4 regions of the Streptosporangium sp. NPDC000396 genome follow, and region 3 is predicted to be linked to each of the others. Evidence: riboswitches for the same ligand, from Rfam matches in the RefSeq annotation. Region 3 holds a riboswitch; each other region holds the start of a gene.

Region 1 (5,827 bases), on a different contig from region 3:
ACGACATCAACCTGGCCGCCCTGGGCGAGCACTCCTACGGCGAGGGCAAGGGAAAGTCCCACTTCGCGCTGGTGTCCATCGGCACCGGCGTCGGCATGGGCATCGTCATCAACGGCGAGCTCTACTCGGGGGCGCGCGGCGCCGCGGGAGAGGTCTCCTACCTGCCCGCGGCCGAGGAACTCGCCCCTGACCAGGAGGCGCTGGAACACGGGCTCACCGAGACCATGGTCGGCGCCCCCGGCGTGGTCCGGGAGGCTTGGGCCGCCGGGCTGCGGATGGGGACCGCCAAGGAGGTCTTCGGCGCCGCGGCGGCCGGGGACCCGGTGGCGCTGGCCGTCGTCGAGGCCGAGGGCCGCAGGATCGGCGGGCTGATCGTCGCGGTGGCCGCGGTCCTGGACCCGGAGGCGATCGTGCTCACCGGCGGTGTCGGCCGCAACCTCGACCTGCTCGGCGACTCCATCGCCGGCAGGGTCGCCGAGCTCGGGCCGCTGCGCCCCACCGTGGTGGCGAGTTCTCTGGGCGACAGCGGGGTTCTGCTGGGCGCCGTGGCTCGGGCGCTGAGCCACGCCTGGGACGTCATCTTCGCCACCCGCCGGGCCTGAAGGACGACGGGCTCGGAAGGCCGCCGGCTTGGAGGGCCGCCGGCTTGGAGGGTCGCGGCTCTGGAGGAGCGCCGGTTCGGAGGAGTCGCGGGTTTGAAAGGTCACGGATTCGGAGGACCTTGGGTGCCATGGGCAGGCCTGCCCATGGCACCTAGGGAGCCGCGACAGGTCAGGGGGTGTCCTTCGGATCTTCCTGCTTGTCCTGGACGACCTCGGTGGTCGTCGTGGGGAGGGATTCGGCCGCGCGCTTGAGCTGCTCGGAGAGCTTGACGCCCTCGCGGTCGGGACGGACGGCGCCGACGAACGTCTGGCGGCGCCAGTCGTTGAGCTTCTCTTCCTTGACCACGTCGCCGCTCTGGGGGGCGTGGACCATGTAGCCGGGCCTGGTGATCATGCCGACATGGCCGAGACCGTGGAAGAAGACCAGGTCACCGGGCTTGAGGTTCTTCCAGGGAACCTTCTTGGAAAACGCTCCGTACTGGTCGGCGGCGACGCGGGGCAGCTTGATCCCGGCGGCGCCGTAGGCGCGGAGCATCAGCCCGGAGCAGTCGAAACCACCGTTGCCGGTGCCGCCCCAGACGTACGGGGTGCCGCGCTTGGACATGGCCCACTTCACGGCCTTCTGCCAGGCCGGCATGGGGGTGGCGGCGGTGAGCGCTTCTTTGAGCTTGGGCTTGTCGAGCGTCACCGGAACGGGGGCGGGGATGGGGGTGGCGGTCAGGGCGGGCGAGGTGACCGGGGCGGGGGAGGCGGCCAGGGCGACGGCCGGAGTCGAGAACACTGCGGTGCCTGCGGCGAGCAGGGACAGGGCACGGGGGTAGAACTTGCCGGACAGGGTGATTCCTTCCATAAGGCCGGCCGGGTGAGCTGTCGGGCTCGGGCGTGGAGGTCGCCCTACGGCGCGCGAGTGCGCCGATTCGCCCCAAGGAATCCGGTGGGGAAGGCAGCCGGGACCCGCTCCGGGGGTGGAGCGAAGGTCCGAGCGCCTCGCGGATCCCGAAAGGTGGTTCCCCGGCTCCGCGCAGGCCGAAAGGGGTGGCCGCACGGATTAGGCGTCGATGCGAATGGTGAGGACCATAACGAAACTTAATGAACGGGTCAATAGCTCACAAAACTAGACAAAGCGATCATATAGGTCGTGAGCGCATAAATGATCACGCCTGCCGTGCCACGCGGGTATGTCCGAAGAGTGAGATCGGTGTTCGATTACCGAGACGGGCCGGTAAGGTGCGTGCATGGATTCGCGCAACATTCGCCTGGCAGTCATCCCCGGAGACGGGATCGGCGTCGAAGTCGTCACCGAGGGCCTGAAGGTCCTCCAAGCGGTCGGCACGAAAATGGAGACCACCACCTACGACCTGGGCGCCAAGCGGTACCACAGGACCGGTGAGATCCTCTCGGACGCGGTTCTGGACGAGTTGCGCGGATACGACGCGATCCTGCTCGGCGCGATCGGCGACCCCAGCGTTCCCCCGGGCGTCCTGGAGCGCGACCTGCTGCTCAGGCTCCGCTTCGAGCTCGACCACTACGTGAACCTCCGCCCGGTCAAGCTCTTCCCCGGCGTCGAGACCCCGCTCGGGAAATCCCGTCCCGAGGACATCGACATGGTCGTCGTCCGTGAGGGAACCGAGGGCCTGTACGCCGGAGCCGGCGGCGCGCTGCGCCGGGGCACGCCGTACGAGGTCGCCACCCAGGAGTCGCTGAACACCGCCTTCGGCGTCGAGCGGGTCATCCGCTACGCCTTCGACAAGGCGCTCGAACGACCCCGCAAGAAGCTGACGCTGGTCCACAAGACCAACGTGCTCACCTACGCCGGTGACCTCTGGGCCCGCACGTTCGACCGGGTCGGCCTGGAATACCCCGACGTCACGACCGACTACTGCCACGTGGACGCGGCCTCGATGTTCTTCGTCAGCCAGCCGGAGCGGTTCGATGTGATCGTCACCGACAACCTCTTCGGTGACATCCTGACCGACATCGGCGCCGCCGTCGCCGGTGGCATCGGCCTGGCGGCCAGCGGCAACATCAACCCCGACCGCACCGCGCCGAGCATGTTCGAGCCGGTCCACGGCAGCGCCCCCGACATCGCGGGCCAGGGCAAGGCCGACCCGACCGCGACGATCCTGTCGGTCGCCATGCTCCTGGACCACCTGGGCCTGGCCGAGGAGGCCGCCAAGGTCGAGCAGGCCGTGGCCGAGGACCTGCTCGAGCGGTTGACCGGCTGGGCCGGCCGGACCACCCACGAGATCGGCGACGACATCACCGCCCGAGTAGCCGGCTGAGGAAGCCGCCCCCTCGAATCCCGACGCGCCTGGCGGCTCACCTGAGCCGCCAGGCGCGTCTTCGTTTATCCAGCCCTGACGGCTTTCGCCATAGATGCAGTAGTTTTCCCGTTAGCTGGTCCATCGCAGAATGGACTCAAGCCCAGCCCGCCATGAAGAGAAGGATCTCCGCCATGACCACCGCTCAGAAGCTCAGCTTCGACGTGCAGCTCTCCGACCATGCTCGCACCGCGGCCGAGCGCGAGCAGGTACTGGCGAATCCTGGGTTCGGGCAGATCTTCACCGACCACATGATCTCGATCGACTACACCGAGGGGGAGGGCTGGCACGACGCGCGGCTCATGCCGTACGGCCCGCTGAGCCTGGACCCGGCGACCTCGGTCTTCCACTACGCCCAGGAACTCTTCGAGGGCCTGAAGGCCTACCGCCAGGAGGGCGGTGCGATCGCGTCCTTCCGGCCGTACGCCAACGCCGCCCGCTTCAACCGGTCGGCGGTGCGGATGGCCATGCCGGAGTTGCCCGAGGAGACGTTCGTCGAGTCGCTCGAACTCCTCGTCCAGACGGACCGCGAGTGGGTGCCCACGACCCCGGGCCACAGCCTCTACCTGCGCCCCTTCATGATCGCGACGCAGGCGGCGCTCGGCGTCAACTACCCCTCCAGGACCTACAAGTACATGGTGATCGCCTCTCCGGCGGCCGCCTACTTCGGCGGAGGCAAGCCGGTCTCGGTCTGGCTGTCCACCGAATACACCCGCGCCGCCCCTGGCGGCACGGGCTTCGCCAAGTGCGGCGGCAACTACGCGGCGGCCTTCGTGGCCCAGCGCCAGGCCGTCGAGCAGGGCTGTGACCAGGTGGTCTGGCTCGACGCGAGCGAGCACCGCTACGTCGAGGAGATGGGCGGGATGAACCTGTTCTTCGTCTATGGCGACCGCCTGCTCACCCCGGCCCTCACCGGCACGCTCCTGCCCGGCATCACCCGCGACTCGATCCTCACCCTCGCCGCCGACCTCGGCCTGACCGTCGAGGAGGGGCGCCTGTCGATCGAGGAGTGGCAGTCGGGCTGCGAGTCCGGCGAGCTCACCGAGGTCTTCGCCTGCGGCACCGCGGCGGTCGTGACCCCGGTCGGCTCGGTCAAGGGCGCCGACCGCGCCTGGACGATCGGCGGCGGCGTCCAGGGCCCGGTCACCGCCCGGATCCGCGAGGAACTGGTCGGCATCCAGTACGGCTCCCGCCCCGACCCGCACGGCTGGGTCCACAAGATCTGCTGACCCGCACATGAGGAAAGCCCGGTCTCCCACCAGACCGGGCTTTCCTCGTCGGGCCTACTCTTCGATCAGCTTGCCGGTGTCGATCGTGAGGTTCCACGGCGCGGGCAAGTCAAGGAGGGCACCGAACTTGACGATGACTTCCCGGGAGTACCCAGTCTTGCTGGGGTCGCTGAGAAGTCGGATTTGTTCTTCGAACGTGTCGATGACGAGATAGAGCGGAACGCCTGCCAGCGCACAGTTCCGCGGCTTGACGACATGGTCGTCATTGATGCTGCTTGATGAGACCACTTCTACGACAAGCAATGTGGTGTCGCCGTAGGTTTCGTCCTCGCCCCACATCCTGGGGTTGGGTGGTACGACAGTGAGGTCGGGACGGTAGCGGTCGCTCTGCGGGCCCAGATGGAGCTTGATGTCGTTCCAGATCTTCCAGCCTCGCTCGGTCACCGTGCTGAGGAGTTGGGTGAGGATCCAGAAGACGATGTCGTTGTGAGTTCCGGTTGGCAACTCCCTCACCACGATCCGGCCGTTGATGAGTTCGACGCGCCGGTCAGGCCACCTCTCGCACATCTCTGAGAGACGCCCTCCCAGATCATCTTCATGATCTTGCCGTGATGGCTTCGTTGTTGGTCGATCCAGAACTTTGGCCATGGGTTCATCATCCCCTCCGAGCGGGTGGGCGCAACGTGTTTGACACGCGACCCAAAGTAATCGCAAAGATTTACCTCCGCCCGGAGTTCGGGAAAGTTCTCGTCAGTGTTTTCGAATCATGGTGAGGAATCGCCCATTTCCCCGCTGATCGCCGGGTCGCGGGGAGGCCCGTTTCCTCCGCTCCGGCACGCCGTACATCTCGGATCCTGAGATCCGATGTGTCAAATGGTGTCGGCGTATGGCAGACTCCAGAGCATCATGTTCTACGGTCTGCTCATTATCGGCAGGCGCGCTGGCTGACAAGGGACACCGCCAGCGCGCAGACCTCTCACGTCCGTGAGGGGTCTTTTTGTTTTCCGAAGCCGGATGAGCGCGCGGCGAACGGCCGAACCGCGAAGGAGACTGACATGCCCGACGATCGCTTTCATGTGTATGACACGACGCTCCGTGACGGTGCCCAACAGGAGGGTCTCAACCTCACGGTGGCCGACAAACTGGCCATCGCGCGTCACCTGGACGGCCTGGGCGTCGGCTTCATCGAAGGCGGCTGGCCGGGCGCCAACCCCAAGGACACAGAGTTTTTCAGGCGGGCTCAAACAGAGCTGGACCTGAAGCACGCGCAACTCGCCGCGTTCGGCGCGACCCGCCGGGCAGGGGTGAAGGCAGCCGACGACCCGTTGGTGGCCGCGTTGCGCGAATCCGGCGCGCCGGTCGTGACCCTTGTCGCCAAGAGCCACGACCGGCACGTGGAGCTGGCCCTCCGCACGACTCTCCAGGAGAACCTCGCGATGATCCGCGACACGGTTTCTCACCTTCGTGCGGAGGGCCAGCGAGTCTTCCTCGACGCCGAGCACTTCTTCGACGGTTACAAGTCCAACCCAGCCTACGCGCTGGAAGTCCTGCGCACCGCCGCCGAGGCCGGGGCGTCGGTCATCGCCCTGTGCGACACCAACGGAGGCATGCTCCCCGACGAGCTCGCCGAGGTCGTCCACGCGGCCGTGGAGACGTCCGCCCGGATCGGCATCCA
Region 2 (5,827 bases), on a different contig from region 3:
GCGAGCGGGTCGCTCTCGGCGCCGGGGGCCAGGACCGAGGACGACGACAGCAGGACGACGTGCTCGACGCCGGCGGCCTCGGCGGCCTTGATCAGGTCATGGATGCCGCTCGGCTCGGGATAGAGGAACACCTGGCGGACGTCCCGTAGTGCGGCTTCGAAGGTTTCGGGCCGGGACAGGCCCAGCTCGGCGACCTCGACGCCGTCCGGGACGGTCAGCTCGGCGGGGTTGTTGCTGGCGGCGCGGACGCTGTGGCCGGCGGTGTGCAGGCGCTTGATGATCGCCTGGCCGACCTTGCCGCGGGCGCCGGTGATGAGGATGGTCACGTTCAGTTCCTTTCGTCGGTGAGGACATATGCATGCTTACATGCACACGTTTTCATGTCAACACATGTATGTGTGATGTGGTGGATGTAGCATGTGCGCATGACGACGAAGGAGCCGAAAACAGCCGATGAGCTGCTGAACGCGGTCGGGCCGGCGTTCGGGAAGCTACGCCGTTCCTCCCTGCTGGAGGTGGAGAGCCCCATCTCCGCCAAGGACCTGAGCCGGACCCTGGTGCTGAACATCGTCTTGGAGGCCGAGCAGGACGGTGGGCGCGAGATGACCGTCGGCGCGATCGCCGAGCACCTCGGCGTGGACCCCTCGGTGGCCAGCCGCATGGTCAGCGACTGCATCTCCGCCGGCTACCTGGTCCGCGCCGCCTCCCAGGAGGACGGGCGCCGTACGGTCCTCCACCTCAGCCCAGGCGGCACCGACCTGATGGCGCGCTTCCGCCGCCACCAGCGCGCGACCTACGAGCACATCACCGCGGACTGGTCCGAGCAGGACCGTCTGGAACTCGCCCGCCTCATGCTCAAATACGTCGCCGCCCAGGACAGCCTGCGCCACCGGGCCGCGTCGAAGGGAAGAACCCCGGCCTCCTGAGCACGGCGCCACACGGCGGAACTCGCCGGTTCCGGTGGGATCACCGGCCGGCTTCGGTGCCCGCCTGGCGCAGGGCCTCATCGCGGCTGGTGTGCTGTTCGAAGGCGTTGTGCAGTCCGGTGCGATACAGCAGCCGTTCCAGGTTCCCGTGAACGCCGCTGAGCATCAGCCGTACCCCGTCGGTCTGGCTGCGGTGCAACGCCAGAACCAGCTCGCTCATCCCGACCGAGTCGCAGAAGGAGACCTCCGACATGTCCACGATCAGCACCGGCGTGGCGGGAGGCAGAGCCGCCGCGCGCAGGTGCTTGCGCAGCGTCGGCGCGGTGATCAGGTCGAGTTCGCCGCTGACGGAGATGACGGTCACTCCGTCGCACTGGTGTGATGAGACGCGGAACATCGGCGGGTGTTGCCACTGTGATGTCATGGCCGGCTCTTCATCGTCGCGGTTCGCAGGTCGGCATCCGCTCGACACCGCGAGAGGAGGGCGTCAAACCCGTCCTCGTCCACATTGTGATCACTGGTATTCACCGAGGGTTCCCTCACCACCGGCCGCTGTCCTTACCGGTTACCTCCCCACGCCCACGGATCGAAACGAGCGGAGGGGTCTTTTTGCCTGACCATGGAGATTCGCGCCCGCTGGGGGCGCGACTCCACCATGGACGGCCGTCGCGGTCCGAGAAGGACCGGCGTCATCAGGCCGGCAGGCCGAACGCGGCCTGGCGGTGCCGTCCCGTGGCCGGACCGGCGGACGACGTCCTGCCTCTGGTCCACCTGACGAGAAAAACGACGCAGAGCAATGCCGTCACAGCCACCGCGGAAACCGTGGTCTCCTGCATGACAGGCAGATCGCCGAAGTCGGATCCACTGAGCGCGCCGCTCGTGCTCGCGAAAGCCCGCACGGTCGGCGCGGCGTCGGATCCCGCCGCCATGGCCTGCGGTTTCGCCGGATCGTTCGGCTTCGGGAGGCCGGCGACGGCCTGATCCCCGTCCCTCGCCTCCTGGGCCTCCTGGGGTGCGTTTTCCACCTCCCAGGTCTCCTGAGGTGTGTTATCCGTGTCCTGGATCTCCTGAAGGTCGTTCTCCATCTCCCGGATCTCCTGAGGTGCGTTCTTCACCTCCCAGACCTTGCGTTGCCCGTCCTTCGCCTTCCAGACCTTGCGGGGAAGGCCGTAGCCCACGACCTTGCTCTGATCCCGCACCTTTCGCTTGAGCCATACGCCGTCGACGTTGGCCTCAATGGTTTTGATCTTTCTGCCGTTGACTCTTTCCACGATGCCGACGTGGTCGATGCCATTGATGTTCTTGGAGCCCGACCAGTCGTAGAACACCAGGGCACCCGGCTCGGGCTTGTCGCTCCAGGCGTCATGCCTCCGGAACCACTTCGCGTGGTCGACGGTGTAGGCGAACTCTCCGACGTAGTCCTGAATGCCTGCCTGGTGGGCGGCCCAGGTGACGAACATGTCGCACCACGGTGCGGTTTTGAAGGACGGCGTGCTGGTGTCGACGTTGGTGTAGTACCAGCGGCCGAACTTGGTGGAGCCGTTGTTCTTCTCGCGATAGCCGAGAGCTTTTCGGGCAGCCTCAAGCAGCCCCTCGGGGATGGAACGCACGGGGATGGGGGTCTTCCTCTATCGGACGGAGCTATCGGACGGAGCGACCGCGCGAGGGGACGGCCGACGGCTCGGGTCCGTGGCCGGCGCGGTGGGGGATCACGTCGTGGGTCCGGTCAGGCTGTCCCGGACCGGAGGTCTCTCACGGCCCGCCATCCGATGGGGTACTGCCGCAAGCGCGGCGTCCGATGGGGCGAGTGGGGTGCTCCACCCGTCTCTCCTCTCCTTGACCGCTTACCGGGTTAGCTGACGGGTTCGGGCCAGGAGTTGCCCTACCGCCGCGTGCGCGGCGGATTCACCCCGGGCGAGACGGGAGAGTCTTCGGTCTCGCATATGGGTCCCCGGTTCCCGTGACGGAGCCGTCTCCGTCACGCGTGGGATTCAGCGGCAGACCGGCTGCCTTCCGGGTGAAGGCAGGTCGCCGGTCATTACGGTGGAATGTAGTAGTAAAATCTCGCAAAGGTAAATAAATCACCACATAAAGGACAAAAGATCTACCTCCTCATCGGCCCACGGCTTCGCCCTCGAACTCGGCCATCACGCGATCTAGAGCCGGTCGAGGAGCTTCTGCATCTCCTGGATCTCCGCCTGCTGGGCGTTCTCGATGGTCCCGGCGAGTTCCTTCGCCCGAGAAGTGGCTCCCTGCGCCTGCTCCATCTTCGACATCTCGATCGCCCCCCCATGGTGGGCGATCATCATCCGCAGGAACATGCGGTCGAACTCCGCGCCCGTGGCCGCCTCAAGCTCCTCCATGTCCTCATCGCTCATCATCCCGGGCACGCCGTGGCCCTTCATTCCCGGGGACATGCCGTGCCCCTCTCCTCCGGAGGACGCCGAGGGCTCACCCCACTCCGACAGCCAGCCCGTCATGGTGGCGATCTCCGGCTCCTGGGCGGCCTTGATCCTGGCTGCCAGATCCTTGACCTCCGGACTCCTGGCGCGCGTCTCGGCCAGCTCGGCCATCTCCACGGCCTGCTTGTGGTGCTCGATCATCATCCGCGCGAACATGACGTCGATGTCGCTGAAGGACGTGTCCGCCTGCCGGCTCGGGGAGGTGGCCGAGCTGCTGGGCGTGTCGACGAGCCCGGCCATGGCGCCGTCGCCGTTTCCGCAGGCGGTGAGCAACACGAGCGCGCCGGCTCCCGCCGTGACGGCCAGCGCGAGCCCGTGCGTGACGGGTCGGTTGATGAACATGGGCGTCGTTCCCTTTCCGGATCCTCGAATCCCGTCACGCCTTGCCGGGGCAGGCCCCGGGCTCCCGCGCGTGCACCCGGCCTGTGTACGGAGAACCGGAAGCCGTGCCAGACGTAGCGCGTATGTGCCCGGAGACGACCTGGCCATACGGGGTGACCTACAGGTTTTGACAGGGCCGAAGAAAGCTTGACGTTTTGACCGGAAAGTGCGGAGACAAGTGATTATGAACTGCCCGGCCATGCCGTCCGCCCTTCGCCGGCGATGGGTACGGAGGGCGGTTCTCACGCGCTGTGCGGCGTCGCCTCGGCTGGACGCGCCAGGAGTCCTAAGCTGTCTGATCGTGCGCTTCCTCCCGCCCGGTGCCGGCTCCCCGCTTCTCCGACGCTCGGCTGCCCTCCCGCGACGGGCCCTTATGGCGACCCTGGCGACCGTGTGCCTGACGGTCCTGTCATCGGGAGCCGCATGGGCCGCCCCGTCCGCCTCGCCTGCCCCATCCGCCCCGTTCGCCTCGCCTGCCCCATCCGCCCCGTCCGCCTCGCCCAAGAGCCCGCTGCTGAAGACGGGGAAGCTGGCGGTCACGTCGTGCCCGGAGCCGCCGATCATCGACGGAGGCATGCCTCGGACGCGTGAATATCTGACGGCGGCCATGAAATGTCTGAACAAATCATGGTCCGCCCACTTCGCTCGCGCCGGGCTGAGGTTCCGCGCACCCGCGGTCCGCTTCTACGAGGAGCCCGCGCAGCGCGTGTGCGGAGTCCGCTGGCCCGCCAACGCCGCGGCCTTCTACTGCACGGAGCAGGCCACCTTGGTGTTCCCGCTCACGGGCAACTGGATCGAGGACCGGACCGACCTGTACCCCCTCAAGGTGGCGGCCCACGAATACGGCCACCACCTGCAGAGCCTCACCGGCGTCAGAGACGACTACGAGGCTCGTGCCCGCTCCGATCGGGCCCGCCAGGCCGAGTTCGGCCGCCGCTACGAGCTTCAGGCGGACTGCCTGTCGGGCGTGTTCCTGGGCAGCGTGCAACGCTCCCTGCCACGCACCGGGCAGGACTGGGAGGCGCTGTCCGACATGCTTCGCGCCAGCGGTGACGACGGCGAGTACCGCACCCACGGCACCGGCGCCAACCGGGTCCGCTGGTTCAATCGCGGTTACCACGCGGTCTCTCCCACCGCCTGCGACACATGGACCGCCGTGCCGTCCATGGTGTCCTGACCGGTGGAAACACCCGTGGGAGCACGGCCGGGGCCCGAAGCGGGCACACGCCTGTCTCGTCGTCGGAACTCCCGCCAGGGAAGCGGGCACGTCCGCGGCCGGACGTTCGTCAGCCGCCGGCCAGGTCACGTCGCTGGAATCCGGCGATCCCGGCCAGGACCAGCGCCACGGTGACGCCGGCCAGCCAGAGGAGGGGCGCCGCGGTCACCTCCCCGCCGGGGACCCGCGGCAGGTGGGCGAAAGGCGAGAGGTCGCGGATGCGCTCGTCGATCCGGAGTAGTTCGCCGAGCTGGCCGAGCAGGACGAACGCCACCAGGGCCGCCCACGCGAGGGCGGTCAGCCTGGGCAGCAGCCCGAACAGCAGCGTCGTGATGCCGGCCAGCACCCACACCGCCGGCGCCTGGACCATGGCCGAGCCGAGAACACGCACGACCTGGGTGGGGTCGCCGACGCGCAGCCCGTGGGCGAGACCGGCGGCCAGGCCCGCCGCCGTGAGGATCACCGTGGCGCCGCCCAGCGCCCACACCAGGTGGCCGGCCAGCCATCGACGGCGGAGAACCGCCGTCGCCAGAATCGGTTCGGCGCGGAGTGCGGTCTCCTCGGCGCGCAGGCGCAGCGTCGCCTGTACGGCGTAGCCGCCGGCGACCAGGCCGAGCAGGCCCATCTCGGTGGACAGGAAGGCGTCGACGATCGCACCTTCGCCGCCGAGCCTGGCCATCAGGTCGGCGAGCTGCGGATTGTCGCCCACGAGGTCGCCCACGCTCGCCGCCAGCGAGCCGAACACCGTTCCCACGACGGCGAAGCCGACGGTCCAGCCGAGCAGCGTGCCGCGGTGCAGCCGCCAGGCCAGCGCCAGCGGGCTGCCCAGGTGCCGGGCGGCG
Region 3 (5,827 bases):
GCGGCTACAAGGTCCCGCAGGCGGTCGTGGACGACGCGCGCGGCATGACCTACCACGCCTTCATCGCGACATCGCAGGACGGCGACGACTATGTGAACCAGCGCGCGCTCCCCGATCGGCTGAGTCCCCTCGGCAAGCCGCTGCTAGTGATCTTCGGTGAGGACGACCAGAGATGGCGATCCTCCTCCGCCGCCGAATACCGCGCCGTTCCGGGCGCGAAGGTCGAGGTGCTGCCCGGTGTTGGGCACTCGCCCATCATGGAGGATCCGCCGCGGACCGCCGCGCTTCTTCTGGCCTTCACCGCGAGTCACACCACCCAGGCGCACTGAACGAGATGATGCGCCCATGGCGGGACCCGGTGCTGCCGGTATGGCGGGACCGGCCTGCAGCGCGAGTGGATCTGGCCGATGTGCTCAAGCCGTACGTGTATGCCCAACAAACTTCGCCGAGGCTATGGAGAGATCGCGATGCCACACACCAGTTCAGACATTTACTGGGAGGAACACGGCCAGGGCCCTCTGACACTTGTCATGTTGCCGGGATTCGGCGCCTCGGCTGACCTCATGACCGGAATCGCGCGACACCTGAGCGGGTTCCGCATCTTGGTCTTCGACTTGCCCGGACATGGTCAATCTGTACGCGCGCCGGCGGTTGGCGGAAAGGACGTCGTCGTAGATCAAGCCAAGCAACTTGACGACGTGCGGCGCATCCCTGGAAGCCGTGCGGTCCTGCTGAGCGAGCTTGGACACCTGTGTGGTCTCGAGATGCCCGACGTCGTCGCGAACGAGATCTCGAACTTCCTGGAGACGGAGATATGCGCCGATCCAGCTGAAAGTCGTTGAGAGGCCAGGACGCCGAGGGAGTGCGCGGTGAGCCCGACGAGTTCTGCTTCGTTTGTGATCAAGCCGCCGCGTGACGAAAAGTCAAAGAACCCTCGATCGGAAACCTCGCGGACGTTGATCGCATCAGGCATGCGATTCAGGCGTGCGATCGCCTGTCCGGTCCCGTTCTCCGAGGCGGCTCAGGGCGGGGCAGAGATATTTCGAGCAAGGTGCCGGATGGGGAGAATCGCCTGGATATCAGGCGTTCGAGCGGTTTCCGGCGGCCGAGGCGGCGATCGTGACGCTCCTGGATGAGGTCACTGACCTGCGAGGATGAGGGCCGATCCGTGCCGCGAGGCGGCGTCAACGCCTGGGGCGGATGGTCGGGAGCTGGCCGAAGTAAACGCCTGGGGAAAACGGTAAAGAATCGGCGAATAAGGCTTTCTTGGCCGATGGAGGTAGATCTTCTGGTGTTTTCGTGGTGTTTGCTTTGCTTTGTCTCATTTGGGTGGGTACTGTCTTAACTGTTATCGGCTGGTGACCTGCCCTTCAACGGAAGGAGCGACCGGCCAACGTCGAGTCCCGAAGGCCGTCAGGCCACGGGAGCCGGGGACCCACTTCCTGGGGTGAATCCGCCGCGAGCGTGCGGCGGTAGGGCAACTCCACCGCCCGAACCCGTCAGCTAACCCGGTAGACGAGATGGAGAGGAGAACCCCTTATGGGGCACTGCGCACTTTTCCTGCCGGTACCTAGTCTGCCCTTGCCGATCAACTAAGACTTCCGCGCCGCCTTCGGTGGCGGCGCTCCCCCTGCGCTCCGCGTAGCGCCCGGTGCTTCCGGCTACGCCACCTCTTCTCAGTGAGCGCATCTCCGCCCGTGCCCTCCGTTGGTGTGTCGCACGCGGCTGCCCTGTTTCCTCACGAAAGAGCTTCTGTTTTCATGCGTTTCCCGCTTGGCCTGCGTAACCGTCTCGTCGCTGCCACCCTCCTCGGCGCCGGCATCGTCACCTCCGCCGGTGTCGCCTCGGCCCTTCCGGCCGCTGCCGAGCCCGGCACCGGCCCCAGCTCCCAGGTCGCCCTCCTGCAGGGCTCGACCAAGGCCTCCTACTTCTGGGACGACTCCTCCGGCCGCGCCGGTGACACCGGCCTGCCCGCGAGCGGCAAGCCCATGCAGAAGGGCATGATCGCCAGCCCGAGCTGGCCGCTGTTCACCGAGGGCTACCTCATCTACAACGGCAAGAAGGCCAAGTTCTTCGTCGGTGACCGCGGCCCTGGCGTCCCCTCCAGCAGCGGCGTCATGATCGACATCGACGCCAAGACCTTCGCCGACCTGACCGGCGGCACGTTCAACTCCGGCACCCTCGGCGTGGACGGCAACGGTGGCATGGGCCACATCAAGGTCGACTACGTGATCACCAAGTGGGGCGACGGCGCGGGCAAGAAGAACTACCCGGTGGCGTTCTCCACCGGTGCGTGGGGCCGCGTGGACCGCAACCCGGCCAAGCCCCCGCAGGTGGTCCTCGCCAAGCCCGAGCAGCCGAAGAAGGCCGAGGAGCCCAAGAAGGCCGAGGAGCCCAAGAAGGCCGAGGTCGTCGCCGAGCCCAAGGGCGGTGCCGCGCCCAAGGCCGCCCCGGCCGAGGCGGCCAAGCCCAAGGCTGTCGAGCCCAAGGCTGTCGAGCCCAAGGCCGACAAGCCCAAGGCCGTCCCGACCAAGGTCGCCGAGAGCCGCCGCACCACGACCCTGGACGCCGCTCCGGTCGCCGCCCCGGCCCCCGCGGTCAGGTCCGCCGTCTCGACGCTGGGCGCGATCAGCCTGGCCGCTCTGGGTGGCGCCGCCTTCCTCTACACCGGCATGACCGGCCGCTTCCGCAGGAAGGCCGCTGACGAGAGCTAAGGCTCTCCCGCCGTCAAATCCCCCACGAGAGCAAGGGTGAACGCCAGCGCAGGGCGTTCGCCCTTGCTCTCATTTCCGCCGGACGACACCCTGTTCGGCGGAACCGGCCAGGACCGGTGTGAGCACGATCTGCCGCGCCGCTTCTGGCCCGAGCTCACCGCCGCCGAGCGTCGGGCTCCGGTACGGCATACGCCTCCCGGGGCGCGGGCCGTACCGGAGGATCAGATCTCGAGCTTCTCCTCGATGCCGCGCAGATTGTGCCGCGCGAGCGCCAGGTTGGCCCGGCCCCGGTCGAGGGCCAGGTAGAGGAAGAGCCCTTTGCCGCTCCGGCCGCTGACCGGGCGGATCACGTGATACTGGGCGCTGAGCGTGATGAGGATGTCTTCGATGCCTTCCTTGATGCCCAGCGAATCCATCGTCCGCATCTTGGCCTTGACGACCTCGGTGTTACCGGCCGCCGCGATCTGGAGATCGAGGTCCTTGGAGCCGCCGAGGGCCCCCAGCGCCATGCCGCTGTTGTAGTCCACGACCGCCGCCCCGACGGCACCGTCGATCGCCATCATCTCCTTGAGGGAGATGTCCATGTTGCCCATGCCTGCCTCCGATCACTGAGTTATCGATATGCGAGATGAGATGGCGGCCAGACTCGCCGCCGTCTTGCGGCCCTCCAGTCGCAGCAGCCCGAGGTTGGTCCCGGGGTTGGCGAGGACTGTGAGGACGATCTTGGGGCCGGCGGCGTAGAAGGCCGCGTAGCCGTTGGTGCCGGAGATCAACGTTTCCTCGAAGGCGCCCTTGCCGGTCATGCTCGTCATCCGGCGGCTGAGGGACAGCATCGCGGAGGAGAGCGCGCCGGTCTGCTCGGCGTCGTCTTTCAGGTCGCTGGCTATCGTCAAGCCGTCCACGCTGCACGCGATGCTTCCGCTCACGTCGGGGATGCGCTCGCGTAGCAGTGCCAGCTCCTGGTGAATCTCGTCGCGCAGTTCCACCGGCATCCTCCTTCTGATCAGCTTCAGCGTCCGCAGCCTCATCGGCATCGGACCAAACCCACCGGATATCCGGGGCGCGAGCCTCGTCCTTCGGGGCGGAGAGGAACCCCTCCGCTGAAATCCCAGGTCTCCGGACCGTGGGAGGACGTCAAGTGAGTGCCTCCAATGCATCTCTGAGCCGGATGAGCAGATCCACGTCGGTGGGATCTCCCGTTGCCTGGGGGATCGACGTAGGTGATCTGAGGGCGCCGGTCGCCGCGGCCGGAGCCTGCCGGGTGCCCGTGCTGCGCCTGGGCAGTGCGGCGGCGGGCTCGGCCTGCGGGGTGCGAAGCAGCCCGGCCGCGGCGAGCTGCCGTACGGCCAGCAGCACCGAGTAGGCGGGGCGGCCGAGTTTGCGCGCCAGATCGGAGGGAGTCGCCGTGGAGTCGGCCCCGACCAGCACCTCCCACTGGAGCGAGGTCAGCATCACCCGCTGGGCGGGGATGCGTCCTACGGGGACGACCGGGAGCGAGTCCAACTCGGCGGATGGCCAGGCCTGATCCAACTGTGCCCTCCTTCGCTTGCACTCCCGGAACATTCCGGCCACGTCGAAGTACCACTGGGGTCCGAGCCAGTGCCGGTCTCCCGGCCGGAATCTCGGCCGGTGCCCGTCTGAGTCGAACAGGAAATACGCGGCGTCGAGCACCGCGCTCAGTACGCAGAACTCCAGCTCACCCCGGGTCAGCACGCCCTGGCCGATCAGCTGTTCGCCGCCCCATCGGTCCTCGGCGGCGGACTGCCTGGCCCGCCGTACGGCGTAGGCGGAGATCCTGTGGCCGGCGGTCAGCAGGTCCTCCACCCGGGGGGCGGCCGAACTCTCGGCGTAGGTCACGCGACCTTCGGTGAGATAGAGCATTCCGGCCTTGCCCAGGCGCAGCGCGCCGGTGGCGCGATCGTCCGCGAGCCCGCTGAGTATGCTCTCCACGGTCGGCATGGCTTCACGTGGTCGTTATCAGGCGGCCGGAAAGCGCCTGCAGGCGATGGCGGGCCAGAGCCAGATTTGAGCGCTCCAGGTCGAGCCGGACATAAATCACCAGAGGGCCGTCGAAAGCCGTTTCCAACGGTCTCATTAAATGATGTCCGTTATCTGTGGTTATGATCATGTCGTTGATTCGGACCGTTCCGCTGGGGGAATTCATGGCGAGTCCGTCCAGCGTCGCCCGCAGGGTTTCGCTCAGCCCCGCGGCTGACTTCTCCGTATCGAGGTGGCGGCTTCCGCCGCCGACCGCCACGGCCATTCCGCTGGTCTGATCGATCAGGATCGCGTCCAGCGCGCCGGGGATCGCCATGACCTCAGCCAGGCAGTCTTCGATTCCGAGCACGGGCTCTCCCTCGCCAACGACTCAAAAAACGTCGCCCGGTCAGCGTAGGGATATCCCTTGGGCCCCATGTGCCGTATTTATCAATGAGGTATGGGGAGATGGAGGATTCAGCAACCAGGTAGAAGGATGTGAATCCTGAGGAGGATCATCCTTATTCCTCGGTTATGATCGCTTTTTCGTCCGGCTTGAAAACAAGAACGTTCTTCACATAAGACTCGACGGCAGCGGGCAGGCCGACGTCGTTTCCGGCCGCCTCGGACATGAACCAGCGGTGGTCGAGCACCTCGTGGAAGAGCTGGGCCGGCTCCAGCTTGTGCCGCAGTTCCTGGGGGACGGTCTCCACCGTCGGCTGGAAGATCTCGGCCAGCCACCGGTGGGCCACGATCGCCTCGTCCTCGTGGCGCAGGCCGTACGACACCCGGAACGAGTCGAGGTCGTTGAGCAGGCGCCTGGCCTGGTTCTCCTCCACGTCCAGGCCGGTGAGCCTGAGCAGCCGGCGCTGGTGGTGACCGGCGTCCACGACCTTGGGGCGGACGATCAGCCGTCCGGTGCCCGCCTTACGGCGGACCATCATCTCGGCGACGTCGAAGCCGAGCGAGTTCAGGCGGCGGATCCGCTGGTCGATCATGTGCCAGTCAACCTCCTCGATGATCTCGTCGGAGGTCAGTTCGCTCCAGAGCCCGTGATAGCGCTCGCAGACCGAGTCGGCGACCTGCTCGGGGTCGAGGGAGGAGTGGAGGAGGCCGCCCGCCTCCAGGTCGAGCAT
Region 4 (5,827 bases), on a different contig from region 3:
CACCCGGGCCAGCCTCTGCCGGGTGTACTCCCCCAGGTAGGTCACCACGTCGGCGTGACCACCGATTCTCCCGAGCAGCCCGCGCGCGACCGGGACATCCGCCCAAGCCGCCTCGTGGCCGTGAGTGATCATGACGATGCGGCACGCCCCGGCGGCACGCATCCTGGGCGCGAGCAGGCCGAGCGGAGCCGCGGCCCCGAACACCACCGTCTCGCACTTGAACTCGGCGATCAGCTCGGCGGCCCGGCGGGCGACCGCGCGCGTGGGCAGCATCAGCGAGGTGCGATGCCGTATGACGGGGTACGGCTGCAGCGCGTCGAAACCCGCGCAGTCCGGCCACCGCGAGGCGTAGACGACCACCGAGTCCGGCGGGCGGCAGGCGGCGAGGCCGTGCACGAACGACTGGATGCCACCGGCCCGGGGCGGGAAGTCGTTGGTGATGATCAGCGTGCGGGTCACGGCTCCTGCATGCCGTTCAGCCGGGCCCAGGAGCGTGCCATGGCGATGCGCTCCGGCGCCGTGGGATGAGAGACATAGAGGACATACTCAAAGCAGTCAGGCGACAGGTCCGAGATATTGGTGACCGCCAGCCGCTTCTGCATGGATATGAACGTCGCCGGGTCCCTGGTCAGGTCCAGCGCGTGCGCGTCGGCACGGGCCTCGATATGCCTGCTCACCAGGTTCTGCGCGGGCCCGGACAGGACCGTGGCCAGGCTCAGCACCCCCATGATCAGGCCTACCGCCCTCGGATCGGCGGCCGAGGCGATCCCGGTGCGCCGCCGTACCGGCCCCCATGACGTGACCAGGTAGAGCAGGCACGCCCCGCAGGCCGCGCCCAGGGCGCCGACGAGCGTGCCGTACAGCACGTCTCCGGCCTTGGCGTGGCCCAGCTCGTGCGCGACCACCAGCTCGACCTCGCTCGCGGGCGCCCGCAGCAGCGTGTCGTAGACGACGATCCTGCGGGTCACGCCGAACCCGGAGACGTAGGCGTTGAGCGCGGTGGTCCGCCGGGACGCGTCGGCGACGAGCACGTCCTCCACCGGCACGCCGTCACGGTCGGCCATGGCGAGCAGGTCGTCGCGGAGCCGCCCGGCGGGCATCGGCGTGAAGTCGTTGAAGATCGGCTCGACCAGCACCGGATAGGCGAAGGAGACGACCACGGTCAGCACGAACGCGCCGATCGCGGCGGGGATCCACCAGCGGCGGTAGCGCCGGGCCAGCGCGACCACCGCGAGCACCATGATCGCGGTCAGCGCCGTCCTGATGCCGATGTTCTTGATCCGGTCGACCGCCCAGGCCAGCCAGTTCTGGGTGGACAGCCCGAACTCGCGCAGGTATGTCTCCGACCACATGCCCAGCGGCCAGCGCAGGATCTCCACCGCCGCCGACACGCAGAGGACGCCGAGCAGCACCCGGAGCCACCAGGGCCCCTTCAACCGGCCGAGCAACCGCGCACCCAGCGGGGTGCCCACCAGCACCCCCGCGACGATCAGGGTCAGGCCGAGTGACAGGTAGCCGGGCACGCTGATCGCGGCGTCGAAGGCCTCGGAGCGGGCGATCTGCCCCGGGGCGAAGTCCCGGGCCGAATCCGGGACGACCGGCGGGGCGCCGGAAGGCAGAATCCGCCAGGGAGTGGTGAACGCCACGATCGCCACCGTGGCCGCCCCGAGGGCGGCCAGCGCCCATCCCGCCGCCCGGAGGCCAGAGGGCGCTTCCGTCATGCTCGGCGTCAATGCAGTTCCCTCCGGAGATAGTCACGCCAGGCCTCGGTGAGCTCCGCCCGCGAGAGGCCGAGCACACCGCCGACATCGCTACCGTAAAGCCTCACCAGCGCCTTCTCACCGAAGCGCTCCGCGATGTAGCGGCAGGCGAGCCACGCCTCCTCATAGGCCTGCGCCAGCCGCGGGGCACCGGGGGCGAAGTCGGCGGGCCCGGGAAGCCGGGCGGGCAGGATCCCCGCGCGCACCTCCTCGGCCAGTTCGGCGGCGGCCACGCGGACCGCGATCCCGGTGTCGCGGTAGCCCACATAGTCGGCGAACCCCTCCGACAGCCACATCGGCACCCGGCCGCCACGGGTCGCGCCGGTGGCCACGTGGGTGAGCTCGTGAGTGATGACCACGTCCCGGCCGGTCTCGCTGAGCTTCGCGTAGCCCCCGGGCAGGACGATCACCCGGTCGGCGGTGGCCATCGCGGCCAGGCCGCCGGTGGCTCCGGCGCCCGCGAGCGCCGCCGCCTCGGCATCGGTCGCGGGGAACAGGATCACCGCCCGGACCGGCCCCCAGATCTCACCGATGGTACGGCGGGCACGATCGGCCCTCGACGCCAGATCCCGCAGCCGCCCGGATGGGACGCGATGGCCGATCACTATGGAGTGCTCGCCACGGACCACGGTGGCGGCGCCGGGCCACAGGCCTCCCGCCTCCCAGGGCGGCGGTCCCGCCTCGGCGTCCGGGCCGCGCGTCTGCCCCGGCAGCGTTCCCGCCCCGGAGACCAGGCCGGCGCCCATCAGCGCCAGCATCCCGGCGAGCACGGCACGGCGCTCTCTCCGGACTGACATGTGCGTTGATGCTACTCGACCGGAATGAAGCGGCCCCGTCCATCCGGGGAAGGATGGACGGGGCCGGTTTTCCCCGTCAGCCGCCGGGACGGACCGCTCCGGCGAAGGAGGACCGGTAGTACCCCTTCAGCTTCACGACCCGGACCGTCTTGCCGCTGCTGGGTGAATGGACCATCTCGCCCTTGCCGACATACATGCCCACGTGGCCCAGTCCACGGAAGAACATCAGGTCACCGGGGCGCAGGTGGCTCCAGGAGACCTTCTTCCTGATGGCGCGATACTGGCTCTGCGTGATCCGGGGGAGGGAGACGCCGGCCTTGCGCCACGCGTACTGCACGAGCCCTGAGCAGTCGAACGCGCCGGGGCCGGAGGCTCCCCACCGGTACGGATCGCCGATCTGCTTCCTGGCTGCCGAGACGGCCTTTATGGCCTTCACCTTCTGCTGTGCGACCTTGCTCGCCTTCGTGTTCCTCTTGACCTTCACCCTGGTCTTCGCCTTTCCCGTGGCGGGCTTGGCGGCTGCGGTGACCTCGGTGATTTCAGTGATCTCAGGCTGTGCGGCGGTCGCGGTGTCCGTCGTCGCCCGTGCCGCGGAACCCAGGGTGACCGCTCCGGCTGATGCGGTCAGGGTGAGGGCGAACCCTCCGAGGGAAAGGCGAAAAAGGCGCGACAAACGGGGGTTGTGCAGGGTGGTAGACAGGATTTCTCCTTGGGACTTCCACTGATGCCTACCGGGTTAGCTGACGGATTCGGGCTGGGAAGAAGCCCTACGGCATGAAATATGCCGATTCACCCCTGGCCACATTTCAGGGCCTGTGGGTCCCCGGTTCCGTGCCTCCTGGCTGCACGGATTCGGCAGGTCACCGCGGTGGGACCGAACCCCGAAGGGGGAGGTCGAGCCCCGTGAGGGGAGGCGGTGACCAGCTGGATTTCTATGAGGACATCGGCCTGGAAGACCGACGTTCGGCGCGACGGCATGGCTTGCTCGCCGCGACGCCAGAAGCTACCCCGATCCTAAAATTTCGGCAAAACGTCAGCCGGTTTTGAAGATCGAGGAGCCCTCCTCACCTTTTCAGAAGTCCTGCTTAACGATAAGTTCCACCACTCGAATATGACCCTCGTCACACTTTTGTGATCGGCGGCGAAACATCATCACTGTTGTCACATATGTCACACCGCGTTTGATCTTCACTTTCCCGGGAAAGGCCGGATAAACAGATCATCGGTGAACGCCGCACAAGCTGGGGTTCCAGGTTCCGGATCGGCTACGGGGACAGGCCCGGCGCGGGATCCGCAGCGCCTCCCCGCCCTGCGGCACGGCGTCACAGCGCCCTGGAGGCCCTCGCGGGCCGCAGAGCCTTCTACCTCCGTCAGACGCACCCCTGCGGGCCGCTGAGCGTCTCTCCGCCAGACGCACCTCTACGGGCCGCCGGGCATACCTCTGCGGGCCACCGAGTGTCTCTTCGCCGGCCGTACCCCTATGGGCCGCCGGCACCTCCCCCGCCGGCCGTACCTTCGCGGCTGCGGACGGCCCGACGCGTCGCGGGGTCAGGGGGTGACGGTCCGGATCACCGGATCAGGGGCGGACGGCTCCCACCAGCCGGCGGCCGTACGAGGACAGGGGGACGACCTTGACCACGTCTCCGGTCTGGGGAGCGTGGACGATCTTCCCGCCGCCCGCGTAGAGACTCACGTGGCCCAGGCCCTCGCTGAAGATGAGGTCGCCCGGCTGAAGGTCGCTCAGGTCGACCTTGCGTTTGGCGCCCCAGCTCCACTGCTCCCAGGTCGTGCGGGGAAGGCTGACGCCCCCGTTGCGCCAGGAGGCCTGGACGAGGCCGGAACAGTCCCAGCCGCCCGGGCCCGTTCCGCCGTACTGGTACGGCTTGCCGACCTGGGCGAAGGCGAAGCTCAGGGCCGCTCGGGCGTTACCCGAGGCCGGGCCGTCGTATTTGATCCCCGTGCTGTTGGGGTTACCGGTCTGGAAGGCTCCGAGCTCGCGCAGGAGCTTGGTCTGGGCCTTGACCATCTTGTCGGCCTTGGTTTTCTCCTCGGCCAGTTCGTCACGTGTCTTGTCGGCCTCGGCCAGGGCGTCCTTCGCCTTGTCGCGGTTTTCCCGCAGCGTCTTGGTGGCCTCGTCGAAGGCGTTCAGGTAGTAGGCGTGGGAGGCCGACATCTGGTCCATCGCGGCCATGCCGCTCAGCAGGCCGGCCGGATCCATCTGGCCGACCAGGCCCTCCCAGCCGCTCACGCTGCCGAACTGGTAGCTGGTGACGGCCATCGCGACGAGTTCCTCGCGCAGCCCGGCGACCTTGGTGTTCTGACGCGCGAGGTCGCCGTTCAGCGTCTCGTACTTCTTCCGGGCCTTCTTCCACTTCTCGCCGGCCTGGTTGTACTTCTCCACGACCATGTCGGCCTGGTGGTTGAGCTTCGCCAGCTTCTTCTTGGCCTGGGCGATCGTCGGTTTCGGCTCGGCGAACGCGCCGCCGACCGGCAGCAGGAAGAGCGCGACGGCCAATCCCGCGGCCATCGGCATTCGCCTGAATCCAACCGGCATACCCGCCACGGCCACGACGCCGCCTCCCCAGTGCAAAGACCTGGGGCGAAATAGTACAGAATCAGTAAGGACTAACTCACCTTTTCGGCGGCTTTATTCTTTACCCGCAGGTGGCGACCCCACAGATCTTCGCGGACATCCTGGCGGCGTCCCGCAGTTGGCCGGTCCAGTCCGACTTGGCCGGCTTGGCATACTCCCCCGCCAACATGTAGACCAGCACGGCGTTCGCCCTGCGGACCACCACACTGCGGTCTCCGCCGATCCCGGCCTTCTTGCCGTAGTAAACCTGCCCGGAGACCTTCAGCGCCTCGTCTCCGAGCCCGGCCACGGCCGCCGAGGCGTAACGGTAGCTGGAGCCCGCGTCCGCCTTGGACCCGCACGCGGACAGGGCCGAGCGGACCTGGGTCATGGCCCGTTCCGCGTCCGCCTCGGAGCCGTACAGAAGCACCTGCTCGACCCTCATGAAGTCGGGCACGCCGGTGAACGTCACCGTGCGCACGGCCACCCGGCCCGTCTTGCCCACGGCGCCCCTGCGGCACGGATCCAGCGCGAACCGGGTCTTCAGCGAGTCGCTGACCTTCCAGTTCGTCTCGGGATCGCTGTCCTTCTTGGCGGCGTCCTTCTCGTAGAGCAGGAACCCCTTGGGAATGCCGGGTGCCGCGGCGGCCGTACCGGCCACGAGAGCGGCGCAGACCAGTGCAATGATCTTCTTCATC

Evidence for each region. Region 3 has a riboswitch for cyclic di-AMP ahead of ACFY2X_RS23220 (hypothetical protein). Riboswitches for the same ligand answer to the same signal wherever they lie in the genome.
Region 1: another riboswitch for cyclic di-AMP. It lies ahead of ACFY2X_RS22580 (C40 family peptidase); the one in region 3 lies ahead of ACFY2X_RS23220 (hypothetical protein).
Region 2: another riboswitch for cyclic di-AMP. It lies ahead of ACFY2X_RS04630 (CHAP domain-containing protein); the one in region 3 lies ahead of ACFY2X_RS23220 (hypothetical protein).
Region 4: another riboswitch for cyclic di-AMP. It lies ahead of ACFY2X_RS02005 (C40 family peptidase); the one in region 3 lies ahead of ACFY2X_RS23220 (hypothetical protein).

Annotation. Positions count from the first base shown of each region.
Region 1 covers NZ_JBIAZA010000013.1:193,146-198,972, reverse strand. Annotated here, with positions in the region: gene ACFY2X_RS22585 (ROK family protein) at 1-602, shown strand, start outside; gene ACFY2X_RS22580 (C40 family peptidase) at 772-1,452, opposite strand; cyclic di-AMP (ydaO/yuaA leader) riboswitch at 1,440-1,667, opposite strand; gene ACFY2X_RS22575 (3-isopropylmalate dehydrogenase) at 1,838-2,884, shown strand; gene ACFY2X_RS22570 (branched-chain amino acid aminotransferase) at 3,058-4,152, shown strand; gene ACFY2X_RS22565 (Uma2 family endonuclease) at 4,207-4,800, opposite strand; gene cimA (citramalate synthase) at 5,208-5,827, shown strand, end outside.
Region 2 covers NZ_JBIAZA010000002.1:458,060-463,886, forward strand. Annotated here, with positions in the region: gene ACFY2X_RS04615 (NAD(P)H-binding protein) at 1-326, opposite strand, end outside; gene ACFY2X_RS04620 (MarR family winged helix-turn-helix transcriptional regulator) at 426-926, shown strand; gene ACFY2X_RS04625 (STAS domain-containing protein) at 967-1,350, opposite strand; gene ACFY2X_RS04630 (CHAP domain-containing protein) at 1,619-2,536, opposite strand; cyclic di-AMP (ydaO/yuaA leader) riboswitch at 2,752-2,933, opposite strand; gene ACFY2X_RS04635 (DUF305 domain-containing protein) at 3,083-3,730, opposite strand; gene ACFY2X_RS04640 (neutral zinc metallopeptidase) at 4,344-4,946, shown strand; gene ACFY2X_RS04645 (ABC transporter permease) at 5,056-5,827, opposite strand, start outside.
Region 3 covers NZ_JBIAZA010000014.1:80,281-86,107, forward strand. Annotated here, with positions in the region: gene ACFY2X_RS23210 (alpha/beta fold hydrolase) at 1-329, shown strand, start outside; gene ACFY2X_RS23215 (alpha/beta fold hydrolase) at 468-842, shown strand; cyclic di-AMP (ydaO/yuaA leader) riboswitch at 1,385-1,533, shown strand; gene ACFY2X_RS23220 (hypothetical protein) at 1,761-2,714, shown strand; gene ACFY2X_RS23225 (hypothetical protein) at 2,936-3,307, opposite strand; gene ACFY2X_RS23230 (roadblock/LC7 domain-containing protein) at 3,320-3,700, opposite strand; gene ACFY2X_RS23235 (hypothetical protein) at 3,849-4,664, opposite strand; gene ACFY2X_RS23240 (roadblock/LC7 domain-containing protein) at 4,678-5,061, opposite strand; gene ACFY2X_RS23245 (DUF4032 domain-containing protein) at 5,213-5,827, opposite strand, start outside.
Region 4 covers NZ_JBIAZA010000001.1:447,833-453,659, forward strand. Annotated here, with positions in the region: gene ACFY2X_RS01990 (glycosyltransferase family 4 protein) at 1-459, opposite strand, end outside; gene ACFY2X_RS01995 (M48 family metallopeptidase) at 456-1,721, opposite strand; gene ACFY2X_RS02000 (hypothetical protein) at 1,730-2,557, opposite strand; gene ACFY2X_RS02005 (C40 family peptidase) at 2,634-3,230, opposite strand; cyclic di-AMP (ydaO/yuaA leader) riboswitch at 3,268-3,425, opposite strand; gene ACFY2X_RS02010 (NlpC/P60 family protein) at 4,134-5,084, opposite strand; gene ACFY2X_RS02015 (hypothetical protein) at 5,212-5,826, opposite strand.